Regions from separate parts of the Shewanella sp. MF05913 genome, predicted to be linked through region 2. Evidence: predicted binding sites of a transcription regulator. Region 2 holds the regulator's gene; each other region holds the start of a gene.
What was found. The regulator sigma-54, encoded in region 2, starts transcription at its own class of promoters, with help from an activator protein. The targets are predictions, from matches to a motif close to GTTGGCACGNNNNTNGNNT.

Region 1: a site for sigma-54 is predicted at 3,438-3,456, ahead of AC19MV_RS10505 (YggN family protein). Genes of this name have one in related genera too.
Region 3: a site for sigma-54 is predicted at 2,633-2,651, ahead of AC19MV_RS12285 (DUF1328 domain-containing protein). Genes of this name have one in related genera too.

The regions. Positions count from the first base shown of each region.
Region 1 is NZ_JCAYNT010000007.1:16,537-22,114, reverse strand. Features, by position in the region: gene mutY (A/G-specific adenine glycosylase) at 1-1,057, opposite strand, end outside; gene trmB (tRNA (guanosine(46)-N7)-methyltransferase TrmB) at 1,300-2,016, shown strand; gene AC19MV_RS10515 (50S ribosome-binding protein YggL) at 2,040-2,366, shown strand; gene glsB (glutaminase B) at 2,373-3,287, shown strand; gene AC19MV_RS10505 (YggN family protein) at 3,514-4,326, shown strand; gene AC19MV_RS10500 (LysR family transcriptional regulator) at 4,753-5,578, shown strand, end outside.
Region 2 is NZ_JCAYNT010000002.1:517,951-523,528, forward strand. Features, by position in the region: gene lptA (lipopolysaccharide transport periplasmic protein LptA) at 1-388, shown strand, start outside; gene lptB (LPS export ABC transporter ATP-binding protein) at 385-1,116, shown strand; gene AC19MV_RS05725 (RNA polymerase factor sigma-54) at 1,525-3,009, shown strand; gene hpf (ribosome hibernation promoting factor) at 3,034-3,321, shown strand; gene ptsN (PTS IIA-like nitrogen regulatory protein PtsN) at 3,324-3,767, shown strand; gene rapZ (RNase adapter RapZ) at 3,764-4,627, shown strand; gene AC19MV_RS05745 (HPr family phosphocarrier protein) at 4,648-4,917, shown strand.
Region 3 is NZ_JCAYNT010000009.1:65,975-71,552, forward strand. Features, by position in the region: gene AC19MV_RS12275 (ArsJ-associated glyceraldehyde-3-phosphate dehydrogenase) at 187-1,197, shown strand; gene arsJ (organoarsenical effux MFS transporter ArsJ) at 1,204-2,415, shown strand; gene AC19MV_RS12285 (DUF1328 domain-containing protein) at 2,792-2,965, shown strand; gene AC19MV_RS12290 (hypothetical protein) at 3,122-3,316, shown strand; gene AC19MV_RS12295 (diacylglycerol kinase family protein) at 3,386-5,029, shown strand.

The DNA.
Region 1 (5,578 bases), on a different contig from region 2:
GTACGGCTAAATTAGACAAAATACGTTCTGTGGCTGCCGCTAACCCGACTTTCGCAGGTTGTTCTATGTTATACCAGAGCGCGCTGTTTTGTTCCATGATGCTGGTGGCCGACTGAGAGGTTAATTCGACTAAAACAGGGTGTATATCTAAATGAAAGTGACTAAAAGTGTGTCTAAATCCAGCAAGCCCTTGTATTGATACCTCTAACTTATGCATGGCTAAGTAATCTGTTAATTCATCTTGGGTATTAAATTGCGGAAAACACCACAAGCCACCCCAAATACCCGCAGGTGGGCGTTGGATTAATTGCACCTTGGTCGTATCGTTGCTGTTATCTACCATCACCAACATAAACGCCGATTTTTCTGGGGTCACTTTTTTAGGCTTTTTACCTGGATATAAGGTTTGATTGCCTTGTAATTGTGCAGTGCAATCTATGGCCACGGGGCATTGAGCACATAATGGTTTACTGCGAGTACATACGCTAGAGCCAATATCCATCATCGCCTGATTAAACTTCTCCACGCCAGCTTTTGGCGTAAGCGTTTCAGTTAATTGCCATAATTTTTGTTCAACCGTTTTGACCCCAGGCCAACCTTCAATAGCACCGTGTCTTGCTAATACGCGTTTTACATTCCCGTCTAAAATAGGATGATGTTGCCCTAACGATAACGAAAGCACTGCGCCAGCGGTTGATTTACCTATGCCAGATAATGCCACCACATCATCGAAGTGAGTTGGAAACACACCATCAAAAGCGTCACGAATATGTTGAGCAGCTTTATGTAAGTTACGGGCTCGGGCGTAATAGCCTAAACCAGTCCATAGGTGCAGTACTTCATCTTGATGAGCATTTGCAAGATCGACAACCGTAGGGAACCTTGCCATAAACTTTTCATAGTAGGGGATAACGGTAGCAACTTGGGTTTGTTGCAGCATAATTTCAGACACCCAAACTCGGTAGGGTGTTTTGTTAATTTGCCACGGTAATGTTTTACGACCATGAAGGTCGTACCAAGCGATTATACGCTCAGCAAATGGGGTCACTTTTTTCATGGTCGCAGTGTATCCATAGCGATTTTATTACACAAGAGGCGGTTGAATTTTCGTGTTTATAGCATGATGAAAATCTCGATGATAATTTAGCGTAAACATGTGCGGCGACTTTAGGTATAATGCGCCACTGAATTTTTAAATTGATCAAATATCGATAGCAATGACGTAATGTTGATGTAATAGCAGTGGATAAAGTCTGCTCACTACACATTAATATTAAGTCTGTAAGCAATGAGGCAATAATGAGCGACGTTACCACAGCTGAGTTTAACGAAGACGGTAAGTACATTCGTAAAATCAGAAGTTTTGTTTTACGCGAAGGCCGTTTAACCAAAGGGCAATCTCAAGCTATTGAGGCACATTGGCCTGCAATGGGTTTAGATTACACGCCACAACCACTGGATTTAACGCAAGTGTTTGGCCGTGAAGCAGATACCGTTCTTGAAATTGGTTTTGGTATGGGTGCGTCATTAGTGCAAATGGCTAGCGCTGCACCTGAGCAAAATTTTATTGGCATTGAAGTGCATAAGCCTGGTATTGGCGCTTGTTTAGGTGATGCCGGTGACGCCAAAGTGACTAACCTTCGCGTGTATCATCATGATGCGATGGAAGTGTTAGAGCACAGTATTGCTGATGGTTCATTAGCGCGTTTACAGCTATTCTTTCCAGATCCTTGGCACAAAAAGCGTCATCATAAGCGCCGTATAGTGCAATCTGAATTTGTTCAGTTAGTGCGTCGTAAGCTTAAAGTTGGTGGCGTATTTCATATGGCAACTGACTGGGAAAACTACAGCGAGCATATGTTAGAAGTAATGAATGCCGCTGAAGGTTATAAAAACCAATCGACTACTGGTACAGTGGTTGAGCGTCCTGATCATCGCCCGTTAACCAAGTTTGAAGCGCGCGGTCACCGTTTAGGTCATGGCGTTTGGGATATCATGTTTGAGCGTATCGCTTAATTTTAGCAACAGGAGAGTACATCATGGCGCAAAATCGTAGCCGACGTTTACGTAAAAAATTACGAGTCGATGAATTTCAAGAGTTTGGGTTTGACATTAATTGGATATTTGATGAGTCAGTATCAGAAGCCGACATTGATGCATTAGTCGATCAATTCATCAATGAAGTTATCGAACCTCGTCAATTAGGTTTTCACGGTGGTGGGCATAAAGAGTGGGAAGGTATTATTGCTACTCAAGCTATTGGTAAATGTACTGATGAAGACGTTGCCGCCGCGAAAGCATTTTGGCAAAGCAAACCAGTGTCAGGTATCGAAGTCAGTGACTTATACGATATTTGGTGGGGATAAACCAAATTGCTTGAGCAATTATTACTTCAAGAAGCGGTAGACAAAGTCAGGCCGTTATTGGGTAAAGGTAAAGTGGCAGGGTATATTCCTGCCCTTGCCAATGTAGACCCCAATAAAATAGGTATTGCCATTACGACTATCGATGGTACTACCATTGGGGCCGGTGATTACCTCGAACCATTTTCTATTCAAAGTATTTCCAAAGTCTTTAGCCTCACGCTCGCGTTAAATTTGTACACAGAAGATGAAATCTGGAACCGTGTCGGTAAAGAGCCGTCAGGGCATTCATTTAACTCTTTAGTACAGGTGGAGTTAGAGCGAGGTAAACCGCGTAATCCATTTATTAATGCGGGTGCTTTGATCATCGCCGACTTACTGCAAGCGCGTTTAGGTGCACCAAAGCATCGTATGCTAGAAGTGGTCAGACAGTTAAGCCAAAACCCGATTGTGAGCTACGATAAAGTGGTTGCAGATTCTGAATATCAGTTCAGTGCCCGTAATGCCTCTATTGCGTATTTGATGAAATCATTTGGTAATTTTGATGGTGATGTTGATACCGTACTGAAAAGTTATTTTCATTATTGTTCGTTAAAAATGAACTGCGCAGATTTATCTCGGGCGATGTTTTATTTAGCTAATCGAGGCAAAACCTTAAACGGTGATAATTTAGTGTCACCAGTGCAAACTCGGCAGCTTAATGCATTACTGGCCACATCGGGCTTATATGATGGTGCAGGGGAGTTTGCTTATCGTGTTGGTATGCCAGGTAAAAGTGGTGTGGGTGGCGGCATCATTGCGGTAATACCGGGTGATATGTCTATCTGCGTTTGGTCTCCCGAGCTTGATATGAATGGCAACTCGCTTGCCGGCACGGCAATGCTTGAGCACATCAGTCAACAACTAGGCCGTTCTATTTTTTAATAGCCCACCGGTAAATTAATTATTATTGAGATTCGCAAAATAGACTATTTTTTGGTTTATTTTGCGAATACACTGCCGTCATTGAATGTTTACTTGCCTATCTGAATACATCTAAATCGTTTTATCTTCTATAAATTAGTGGGTTACGGAATTGGCACAACTTGTGCTTAGTAATCACTATATCCAGACCAATTACTCATATTCTTATACTAAAAGGGTTTTTATCATGACCAAACAAAAGTTAATTTGTAGTTTAGCGGTAAGTAGCTTGCTGTTTACAGCAGGAGCATGGACACCCGCTATGGCTAAAATGTCACTAAATGATGAAAAGTGTAATGTCACGTTAAACTACGATGTCACCGTGGAACCGACAACTTTACAGGTCAGTGATAATGGCAATGAAAAATACCGTGTTGAATTAGGTCAACTGTATGTTGATGGCAAAAATGTGACCTTAGATGATAAGCAGCAAAAACTGTTAACCCAATACTCAGAAGAGTTATCGCGCCAAGTGCCTGATGTTATCGATTTAGTCGGTGACGTGGTTTCTATCGCTACTCAGGCCGTTAATATGGCGCTGACGCCTGTTTTTGGCGACGCTGCGGGTATGCAAATAGACAAACTCATGGTCGGTATTCAAAAGCGAGTCGATACCATGGCCTATCAGCAAGGTGATAAGTTTTACCTTGGCTCAACAGAAGCCTCAATAGAGAAAACCTTCAATAAAGAGTTTGAGCAAGAAATTGAACAAATGGTAACGAGTTCAATGGGATCGCTAATGATGACCCTGGGCAGTCAAATTATGTCATCAGAAGGTGGTACGTTTGAAGAGAAAATGAATGCATTTTCGCAAAAAATGGACAATGTAGGCACCGATATTGAGAAGCAACTTGAGTCACAGTCTCAAGGGCTTGAAGCGCGAGCTACAACCGTATGCGACAACTTTGCAGCGTTATTAGTGCTTGAAAGCCAAGCGCGAGAAGCCATTCCTGAACTTGCGCCATACACGTTAGCTAAACTCGGTGAAACCACCAAATAAGTTGTTTTATTTAGTCAACCCGTCTCCCTGATATGACACCTGACTTCCCCTGTGCTCTTTTTCAAGACACAGGGGCTTTTTTTATGTGCCTAAAGCCCTCATCTGCCTGTCGTAGCTTAATTTCTTTGTTCTGATAAAAAAATTGTCAATTATAAATATAGAGCCATATAGTGTTTTTTTGTTATACTCACCCAAATTATAAGAAAAAATATACTCTACTTTAGATGCGGTTATGTTTAACGATGACAAAAATGAGTGTCGGATAACAGCTTTTGCGTGTTCTGCCATTTTTTTCAATCTAATTCGATAAATATGACTGAGTTGATGTGAATGTTTAACTCAAATGTGGCAGTTGACTTGCTTATATTTGGGATTCAACAAGCACCTGAATTTTATTAATGTCGTAACCAGTTTAAGGCGACTTCCATGTTAGAACTGTTAGAACCTATCGCAATTTTTACTCACGTTGCACGAGCAGGAAGTTTTAGTGCTGCAGCCAGACGTCTTGGCATTTCTAAATCTAAAGTCAGTACTCAAGTCGCAGATCTTGAACACAAACTTGGTGTACAACTTATTCAACGTACTACACGTAGCTTAAGCCTGACCGAAGCAGGTAATTTACTGTACCTTCAAGGTGAAGAATTACTTCGCGATGCTGAACAAGCCGTTTCAAGTGTGCATAACTTAAATGATGCCACTCGTGGCGTGTTGAAAGTAGGTATTTCACAATCATTTGGTACCATGCATATTATTCCAGCATTGCCAGAATTTATGGCTCGTCACCCAGAGCTTGAATTGCAAGTCAGTCTACTTGACCATAAAGTGGATGTTGTCAGTGAAGGGTTAGATTTATTGTTAACAATGTCTGAGCAACTACCTTTAGGTATGGTTGCTAGACCGCTAATGAAATGTCAGTTTTTGCTTGTTGCATCACCAGGTTATATTGCTCAACATGGAAATATTAGCCGCCCTGAACAGTTGGTTGAACACAATTGCTTGGTGTATCAAGGTGAGTGGCACGAGCACAGCATGTGGCAATTTAAAAAGGGTGAAGATTACTGCGAAATCGGTGTTTCGGGTAACTTCCGTGTTGATAACGCTCCTGCACTTAAATCGGCAGCAGTAAGTGGTTTAGGGATTGTGTATCTTGCCAGTTACTTAATGGAAGATGAAATTGCTCAAGGTACTTTAGTGCCGTTATTACCAGATTGGCAATTAACGCATAATTTACCCTTGCAGGCGGTTTATCCAC
Region 2 (5,578 bases):
CACGATTAATATTAATGCCGACGAATTACGCGCATTTACCCCCAAAAACGGTGTATCAAAACGCTTAATCGCGACGGGTAAACCCGCGACATTTTCTCAAGAACTCGACGACGGTAACATCGGTACCGCCAGTGCCAACGAAATCAGTTACGATCTCGCCACAACAACTCTGACGTTAACCGGTAATGCCAAGCTAGACCAAGCAGGCAGTCAGGTCACGGGCAACCTAATTAAATACAACATTAAAGCCCAAGAGTTAATTGCTGAGAGTACCGGTAAAGGCCAAGATCGCGTCATCACGATTATTCAACCAGAAAATTTCCAAGACGAGTCAGCGCCAAAACAAAAGCTGCCTGAGATCCCTGTCAACAAGCAGATAAAACCATGAGCCAAATTACCTTAACAGCTGAAAACCTAGCCAAAAGTTATAAAGCGCGTCAAGTCGTAAAAGACGTCAGCTTAACAGTAAAAACGGGGCAGATTGTCGGTTTACTTGGCCCTAATGGTGCCGGTAAAACAACCACGTTTTACATGGTTGTAGGGTTAGTTAAAAGTGATAAAGGCCGTATATTAATTGATAATGACGACCTCACCGCTGACCCAATGCACCTTAGAGCCCGTAAAGGGATTGGCTATTTACCACAAGAAGCCAGTATTTTTCGAAAACTCACCGTGCACGACAATATCATGGCGGTGTTACAAACCCGCAAAGAACTCAGTAATGAAGAACGTATTGAACAGCTCCAGCATTTATTGGAAGAGTTTCACATTACTCACATTCGCGACAGCCAAGGCATGTCATTGTCTGGCGGTGAACGCCGTCGAGTCGAAATTGCCCGAGCACTCGCTGCTAACCCTAAATTCATTTTGCTTGATGAACCTTTTGCGGGTGTTGATCCGATTTCGGTTATCGACATTAAAAAAATTATCCAACAGCTAAAAAGTCGTGGATTAGGCGTACTGATTACCGACCATAATGTTCGCGAAACACTCGATGTATGTGAAAGAGCTTACATCGTAAGCCAAGGTAATTTAATTGCCGAAGGTACGCCTGAAGAGATCTTGAGCAATCAACAAGTTCGAGCTGTGTACTTAGGTGAACAATTCAAGCTATAGTTAGGTTATATACCCAAACAACCTGAAGATACTCGATTTCAGCAAGAATTTACACGCGTTTAGGCAAGGCATTGATTGCGGTTAATGGTCGTTCCCTTTCCAAAATCAATAACACAGCATGAACGCGTGTAAAACTTGCCCCTTGGGAGTTTCACCGTGTTCCCACTACGTTGTTGCGTTAATTTATAAGGTGCCTACATTACCGCATTAACGCGCCTAGTATTGAAAACACGGTGAAGCTCTGAAACACGTATCTTCAAGTTGATTGGGTATCCGCCTTTTAGCCTATCTAATTCATTCCATTGAACGATACCTAAATTGCGTGAAATGTCATTGACGTACGTGACACCCCATTACAGTTTTTCGAGATTGTTATTTTTATGGAAATCATCTAGGGATAAGCGGTAAATGAAAGCGTCACTCCAACTTAAAATGGGTCAGCATCTCACTATGACCCCTCAATTGCAGCAAGCCATCCGCTTGCTGCAATTATCTTCATTGGAGCTACAGCAAGAAATCCAACAGGCGCTGGACTCAAATCCATTGCTTGAAATAGAAGATGAATTTTCTCAAGCTAAAGATCCCTTAAAAGAAAGTCGCGATCAATCAGACACAGACTTCAGTGACAACAGTAATGTGAGTGTCGAAAAAGATACTTCAACCATCGATACCACAGAATCCATCAGTAAAGAAACCATGGACGACATGCCCATGGACACAACCTGGGATGAAGTCTATACCGCCTCACCGATGTCAGGGTCTGGTAGTGCCAGCATGCGTGACGATGATATGCCTTTTCAAGGGGAAACCACCGAAGGCTTATATGAACATTTAGAGTGGCAAAAAAACTTAACGCCATTTTCAGACACCGACCTTGCCATCGCAACAGCCATCATTGACGCAATAGATGAACGCGGCTATCTAACCCAAAGCACTGAAGAAATACTAGAAGCTATGGGCGATGAAAATGTTGAGCTTGATGAGGTTCAAGCGGTGTTAAAGCGAATTCAACATTTTGACCCCGTAGGTGTTGCTGCACGTGACCTTAGTGAATGTTTACTCATTCAACTGTCACAATATGCAGACTCAACTCCGCACATTGAAAATGCGCGAATGCTCATCAAAGATTATTTGGATTTAATCGCTGGGCGTGACTTTAGATTATTAATGCGTAAAACGCGTTTAAAAGAAGATGAGTTACGTGATGCCATTACCTTAATTCAATCTCTTAATCCGCGTCCTGGCTTATTGATTACTGCCGTCGATGACGAATACGTAATCCCTGATGTCACAGTATTTAAAAAGAATGGCCGTTGGGTTGTTGAACTCAATCCAGATAACATGCCTAAAATAGGTGTTAATCAGCAATATGCTGCAATGGCTCGCAGCAGTAAAAACCCATCTGATACTCAGTTTATACGAGGTCATTTGCAAGAAGCTAAATGGTTTATCAAAAGCATTGAAAGCCGTAACGATACCCTGTTAAAAGTAGCCAATTGCATTGTGCAATTCCAACAAGGTTTTTTCGAATATGGCGAAGAAGCCATGAAACCTATGGTATTAAATGACATTGCTGAAGCCGTAGAAATGCATGAATCGACCATTTCGCGCGTGACCACTCAAAAATACATGCACACCCCACGAGGGTTGTTTGAATTAAAATACTTTTTCTCTAGCCATGTCAGCACTGATGATGGCGGAGAGTGCTCATCGACAGCAATCCGCGCATTTATTAAAAAGTTGGTTGCTGCAGAAAACCAGAAAAAGCCGCTTAGCGACAGCAAAATGGCTCAACTATTGGCCGAACAGGGCATAAACGTTGCTCGTCGTACGATTGCAAAATACCGTGAGGCAATGATGATACCGCCCTCAAACCAACGTAAGAGTTTATAAATCACTCAACAATGGAGAAGTGTAATGCAGATCAATTTATCAGGGCATCATGTTGAAATAACCGAATCTTTACGTGAATACGTTCAGGAAAAGTTTTCAAAGCTTGAACGACACTTCGATCAGATCAATAATGTTCACGTTGTACTCAACGTAGAAAAATTACAACAAAAAGCAGAAGCTAAAGTCAGCCTAAAGGGCGGAGAAATTTTTGCAATGTCAGAACATACAGACATGTATGCAGCAATAGACGCCCTGATAGATAAGCTCGATCGTCAGGTAATTAAACACAAAGAGAAGTATACAAAACACTAACGATGGAACTTTGTACCATCCTGCAGCCGGAATGCACCACCTGTGCCACACCGGGCAGTAAGAAAAAGGTACTGGAACTTATCAGCGATTTAGTCGCTGCCCAGTACCCGACCCTGTCTTCGCAAGAGGTGTTTGAAAGCCTTATCGCAAGAGAAAAAATGGGTAGCACAGGTATAGGTAATGGTATTGCAATACCTCATGGCCGATTAACGACAATCGATCACCCTATTGCGATCTTTGTAAAATGCGAAGAACCCATTTCGTTCGATGCCATCGATAAACAACCTGTCGATATCTTATTTGCATTATTAGTTCCTGCAGATCAGTGCCAACAACACTTAAGCACCTTATCTTCGATGGCCCAAAAACTCAGCGACAAACAAGTACTAAAACAGCTGCGTAAAATCCACGATTCTACAGAACTCTATCAGGTAATTACGGCATGAAACTTGTTATCGTATCAGGACGGTCAGGCTCAGGTAAATCAGTAGCATTAAGAGTACTAGAAGACCTAGGCTATTACTGTGTTGATAACCTGCCATTGCCGCTAATTGGCACCTTATTGGCTCAGTTAAAAGGCAGTAATGACCTCGTAGCGATTAGTGTTGATGTGCGCAATATTGCCGAACAAGGCAAAGTGCTTCAAGAACAACTTGAAATACTGCAACCTGATACCGAAATTACCAGTTTTTTCTTAAACTCTAGCGACAAAGTTTTACTTAAACGCTACAGCGAAACCCGCAGATTACACCCGCTATCTAAAAACCATATTTCATTACAAGAAGCGATTAAATTAGAAGGCCGCTTACTCGAACCTATCGCCAAAATGGTTGATCACTATGTCGATACATCGGCACTCAATATTTACGAGCTAAGCGATCAAGTAAGACAAATATTGCTTGGCAGTGTTGATAAAGAGTTAGTGATTAATTTTGAATCGTTTGGCTTTAAACACGGTATGCCGACCGAAGCAGACTTTATGTTCGACGTGCGCTTTTTACCTAACCCGCACTGGGAAATAGAATTAAGACCATTAACAGGTCTTGATGAGCCTGTGCAAGAGTTTCTTGGCCGTCAGCCTCTGGTGAATAAGTTTATTTGGCAAATCGAAAATCTATTCGAAACCTGGATGCCACATTTAGAGCGTAATAATCGCAGTTATTTAACCATCGCCATCGGCTGTACAGGCGGACAACATCGCTCAGTTTATATCACCGACCAACTCGCTAAGCGATTTAGACAAGGCAGTAAACACACAGTCAACGCCCGCCACAGAGAGCTAAATATCAGTGAAGATCAGCTTTAGTCCTATCTGGAGTGCTAGCCATGCTTGAGCGCCAAGTCACCATCTCAAATAAATTAGGTTTACATGCACGAGCAGCCACAAAGCTAGCAATACTGGCTGCTGACTTTGATGCTGAAATCACCCTAATTCAAGCAGACAAACAAGCCAGTGCCGCTAGCGTATTAGGACTGCTCATGTTGGAAAGTGGCATCGGAAAAATGATCACTGTAACAGCAACAGGTCCAGACGCAGCAGTGGCATTAGATGCGGTGTGTAATTTGATTAACGATAAATTCGATGAAGGCGGCTAACGCGTCACGCTGATGATCTAACAGCACTTAACAAACGTAAGTTGTACTCTCTCGTGGTATTTTTTGACAATGATATTCAAGTTAAACTGAATTTATTTAACCGCTTACAGCCCACTATTCATCAATTACCATTCATCAATTACGACTCACATTTCACGGTAAATTATTTATCGTGAAATGTGAATATAATGCCTTATATATCATTATGCCTTAATCAAAAACCACTGGACACATTCAGTGTGGTCACTTGTTATACCATTTCCATTAATTATGTGACCAATCAGAGTCACTCAGACTGTTCTGTTTGAGGCGCATTGTTGTAATAATGGTTATTCCCTTTTAAGACGATGCAACAAAGAAATGAACGGTCTGAGTGCCTCCTGCAAGGCGGATTTCTGTGCCTTCTATGCTGCTTAATAGCATTTTGACGTAGAGCAACTATGCCTTCAATTCTATTACTTGCCTAGAAGACACAGAATTCCCGCTGAATGACCAGATAATTAGTGGAATTGCTATTAATGCGGATTGGTATTCCCCCTCTTCAGTCGTGCGCTGACTAAAGTACACTTATTCTTTAACGTTGAGAATGACGCTCTTAAGCAGTTTTTAAGCGCGTCTTCAAGGAACCTTGGCGCACTATTATTTATCCTCATATGAATGA
Region 3 (5,578 bases), on a different contig from region 2:
AGGTTGTTAGTGCAGTACAAGCATTGCGACCCAAAGCATTAGCGCACCCAGTACAGCGCGAATATTTTGATGCGTTTACTCTATGACCTTTTTCATAAGAGATTGTTGATAAAAGACTGCTGATAAAAGATTACTGACTAAAGGCTACTGATTAATAAGCCAAATAACATTATTTAGGACAATATTATGAAAATTAAAATCGGAATTAATGGCTTTGGCCGTATGGGACGTTTATCAATGCGCGCAGCGTACGATTGGGACGACGTAGAAATTGTTCATATTAACGATCCTGCTGGCGACGCCGCAACGTTAGCCCACTTAATGACCTTTGATTCAGTACATGGGCACTGGCATCACGAGGCGACTCATCAAGGCGATGCCATTGTGATTAACGGCAAAGCTATTCCATGTACTCAAAACAAAGCTACTCAAGATACCGATTGGTCACAATGCGATGTAGTGATTGAAGCCTCAGGTAAAATTAAAACCAAGGCCTTGTTGCAAGCGTATTTAGAGCAAGGTGTTAAGCGTGTTGTGGTTACAGCACCAGTGAAAGAAGAGGGCGTGCTCAATATTGTGATGGGCGTAAATGATGACCTTTATGATAAAGCGATTCACCCGATTGTGACGGCTGCGTCTTGTACCACCAACTGTTTAGCGCCAGTGGTAAAAGTTATCCACGAAAAAATCGGCATTAAACATGGTTCGATGACCACAATCCACGACATCACTAATACCCAAACAATCTTAGATGCTCCGCACGCTGATTTACGCCGTGCCCGTGCCTGTGGTATCAGTTTAATCCCCACCACAACCGGTTCTGCTACTGCTATTACTCACATTTTTCCTGAGCTTAAAGGCAAACTAAATGGTCATGCTATTCGGGTTCCACTGGCCAATGCATCGATTACCGATTGTGTGTTTGAACTTGCTCGCGGCACTACAGTACAAGAAGTGAATCAATTGCTTAAACAAGCTGCTGACAATGAGCTTAAAGACATTATGGGCTATGAAGAGCGCCCATTAGTGTCTGTTGATTATAAAACCGATCCACGTTCAAGCATTATTGATGCCTTGTCGACCATGGTAGTTAACGACACCCAATTGAAATTATACGTGTGGTACGACAATGAGTGGGGATACGCTAACCGCACTGCTGAGCTTGCCCGCAAAGTTGGCCTAGCAGATAAGGAATAACCCAGCATGGGGCTGATATCACTGAGCGCATTGCCGCCGCAGATTAAACAATACCTGATTATTACCGGTAATTATTGGGCGTTTACCTTAACGGATGGTGCGCTACGTATGCTGGTGGTGTTGTACTTTCATCAGCTCGGTTACACCCCGCTTAACATTGCCATGCTGTTTTTGTTTTATGAAATCTTTGGCGTAGTGACCAACCTGGTTGGCGGTTGGTTAGGTGCAAGGCTGGGGTTAAATAACACCATGAACATTGGTCTTGGGCTGCAAATTGTCGCCCTTGCCATGTTAACTGTACCCGCCGATATGCTTACCGTGGTGTATGTGATGGCGGCGCAGGCCTTGTCTGGTATTGCCAAAGATCTCAATAAAATGAGTGCCAAAAGCGCGATTAAAATGCTGGTGCCTGGTGATGCTCAGGGTAAGTTGTATCAGTGGGTCGCGATTCTTACGGGGTCTAAAAATGCCTTAAAAGGGGTGGGTTTCTTTTTAGGTGGGTTATTACTGACATTACTTGAGTTTCGCGGCGCAGTGATACTCATGGCAGCTATGTTGGCAGTCGTGTGGTTGATGAGTTTATTCAGCTTAAAAGCCGATTTAGGTAAAGCTAAAAACAAGCCTAAATTTACTGATATGTTCTCAAAAAGCTCGGCGATTAATATGCTGTCGGCGGCGCGGATGTTTTTGTTTGGTGCCCGCGACGTGTGGTTTGTGGTGGCATTGCCAGTGTTTTTAGCGGTTACCTTTCAGTGGGACCATTGGTGGGTTGGCGGCTTTATGGCCTGCTGGGTGATTGGTTACGGTATTGTGCAATCATTTGCGCCGTACTTTACTGGCAAAAAACAAGGCAAGGTGCCAACAGGGCATTCGGCTTTTTTATGGGCTAGTTATTTATTGCTTATCCCAGCAGCCATTGCATTAGCGTTACATTTTGACTTTTATATTCAACAGTCATTAATCGCCGGTTTATTGTTGTTTGGTGCGGTGTTTGCGATTAATTCATCGCTGCACAGCTACCTTATTGTCAGCTATGCCGGACATGATGGTGTATCACTCGATGTAGGCTTTTATTATATGGCCAATGCTATGGGGCGCTTAATTGGTACGGTATTGTCGGGCTGGGTGTATCAACAATATGGTCTAGAAGCCTGTTTGTGGATCTCGAGTGCATTTGTCGCTTTAGCGGCGCTTATATCCATTAAATTACCAAGATAAAGATGCGATAAATCGTAAATTAACATCATAAAAAATAGGGTTGCCATTGTTGGCAGCCCTTTTTTACATCTGTTGGTTTCCCATTAGGCTTTGAGCCTGAAACTCTTACCGAATAGTCGGTAAAAATTGCTTACGTAGGTTTGGGTTTCTGATTTCCCTTTTAATCCGCATAACTTTTTATTTTATTAATTTCAGGTGCTTATGATTGTTTTTGAAAGTTGGCACGATGCTGGCTTTAGTTAGTATACGAACAATGAGAAACATACGAACGATAAGAAGTATACAAAACACAGACATACAGAGTTCATCGCACGTACTAATATCGTTTATGCATATTCAATACATTTAAGACAAACCGTATACCAAGGAGGTTTTTATGTTGGGCTGGACATTAATTTTTTTAGTGATAGCAGTGATTGCAGGTCTATTGGGTTTTAGCGGTATTGCAGGTGCAGCCGCAGGGATCGCCAAATTTATTTTCTTTATCTTTGTGGTGTTGTTGTTAATTTCGCTTGTGTCGAATGCGCTGCGTGGTAAATCACCTCGATAACAGTCATTTAAATAACAGGTATCCAAACAATAGTCATTTAAACAGCAGCCATCTAAATAATAAACATGGCTTAATTGTTAATTAAGCATATCTTAATGTAGCTAGTAGAAGCATCTGCCAGCAATTAAGTCTTTACCATCATCAAGGAGATGAATTATGAAATTATTAAAATTAATCACAATGGCAAGTTTTATGGTGTTATTAACTGCTGGTTTATCAGCATGTTCAGATAACAAAGCCGAAAATGCCGGTGAGAAGGTCGATGAGATGATTCAAGATGCGGGTAATGCAGTTGAGGATGCTTGTGAAGATGTAAAAGAAGGCATGAAAGCCGAAGATCCAGACTGTTAATAATATAACGGCACTCATGCATTAGGCATGAGTGCCGCTTTTTATTATTTCACTCCAGGAGGACCGATTATGCCGACCCAAATCCACATTAAATATTATTACACCCTTGGTACTTTTATCGCGTTGTGTTTATGCATCGCGTTACCAAATGTAGTGCTGCAAGTGGCGTTTGGCTGGGTGGCATTGTCTTTAGCTCTAGTCAGCTCTGCGTATTGGTTTAATAGCGCGGGGATTTTTCGTAAAAGCCAGGATGGCAGTATCCCGTGGTATATCAGTTGGAGTTTTGTGCCGTTTTTAATGGGCTGTCAGGCGTATAACTCATGGGCAAGAAAGCACGATAAAGTGCCGGCAATTCAAAAGATAGATAAACAATTGTATTTAGCGTGCCGTTTGTTTCCAAGCGACGTTGAGCAATTAAAACGTGAAAAAATAGGGGCTATTTTAGATGTGACCGCCGAGTTTGATGCACTTGAATGGACCTTAGTGGACGAAAATATCGAGTATTTAAATATTCCGGTGTTAGACCATAATGTGCCAACCGTTGCGCAATTAAATCAAGCCGTAAACTGGTTACACACTCAGGTACGCAAAGGTAATAATGTGGTAGTGCATTGCGCCTTAGGCCGAGGCCGTTCAGTATTAGTGTTAGCCGCGTATTTAGTGTGCCGCGATAAAAACCGTCAGTTTACCGAAGTGCTCAAAAGCATTAATGATATTCGTCAAACGGCACGCTTGAACAAGTGGCAGTTAGCGGGCGTTGAAAAAATGCATCAAAAGCAGCAAATTAATATCCATAAACAAGCTTGGTTGATAGTTAATCCTGTGTCGGGTGGCGGTAAATGGCACGATGAAGCCGATCATATTAAACAAACCCTATCGCGCTATTTTCAGCTTAATGTGTTGTACACCACTAAAGATAAATCGGCGGTGCAATTAGCCGAACAAGCTAAAGAAAAAGGTGCCGATATCGTCATAGCCTGTGGTGGCGATGGCACGGTTAACGAGGTCGCCTCGGTGTTGGTCGACAGTGATATTTATTTAGGCATTATCCCAATGGGCACCACTAATGCGTTAAGCCACACCTTATTTGGTGTCACAAGTAAGTTAATACCCGTGTCGCAGGCGTTAGATATTTTAATTCAAGGTCATCACCAACGTATTGATACCGCAGTGTGTAACGACATCATTATGTTACTGCTGGTGGGGTTAGGGTTTGAGCATAAAATGATTCAAAAAGCCGACCGCGAAACCAAGAACGACATGGGTCAGTTAGCGTATTTAAATGGTTTATGGGAAGCCATTGATGAAAATCAATCGTTATCGCTACGCTTACAGCTCGATGATGGTGAAACCCACACTATCGACACCACCAGTTTAGTGGTTGCCAATGCCGCGCCATTTTCCAGCGTATTAGCTCAGGGTAATGGCGAACCGATTATTAATGATGGTTTACTCGACATTACCTGGATTGAGGCAAGTGACACCTCGCCACAACAATTGCTTAGCATGACCGAGTTATTGTTTGCAGGCTTAACAGGCAGTCGAGACCAAAACGCTGCAAATAGTGCGATTCATCATCAACAGGCGAAAAAAATCTATTTAACAACCGATACTCAGTTTAAGTACGTGATTGATGGCGAGCTGTTTGAGGCTGATGATATGCGTATTGAGGTGAAACCTAAGTCGTTGTCTGTGATGATTCCACAAGGGTAATTTTCATTTTATGGCCTACGGCCATTAAGGTCGTGATGCTTCGCCCACGACAGGTGAATAAACGTTAGTTTGATTCAAGTATATCTATATAGGTCGGTTAGTTTAAATTTGTCTTCCCGGCAATGTTTTTGAGCCGGGATCCAGGTGTTTTTTTGCTTATGGCCTGCGGCCACTAACGTCGTGGCGCTTCGCCCACACCAGAGCAAGAGGAAACCAACGGCTGTTCCCTCTTGGATCTCCCAGCCGCCACATCAAAATTATCTGGAAAGCGATAATTTCGCGACGTGGTCAAATCCAACTTTTAACTTCGTCTGAGTGTTCTTCAGCCACCTCTTTATGGTAAAGAATGAAAATGCTAACGCTTCATATGGGGCGTCCCCTCCCCTCTAAAGCTAGCTGGCTCTGATAGGCAGGATGCCTTGAAGCACATGGGTGTGCGAGAAAGGCCATGGCCAGCTAACGTCATTTTCTCAAGTTCAGAGATATATGTAAGCAATTTCAAGTAAGGGGGGAACGTTCGTTTGTGTACGAAAAATATCTTGACATAAT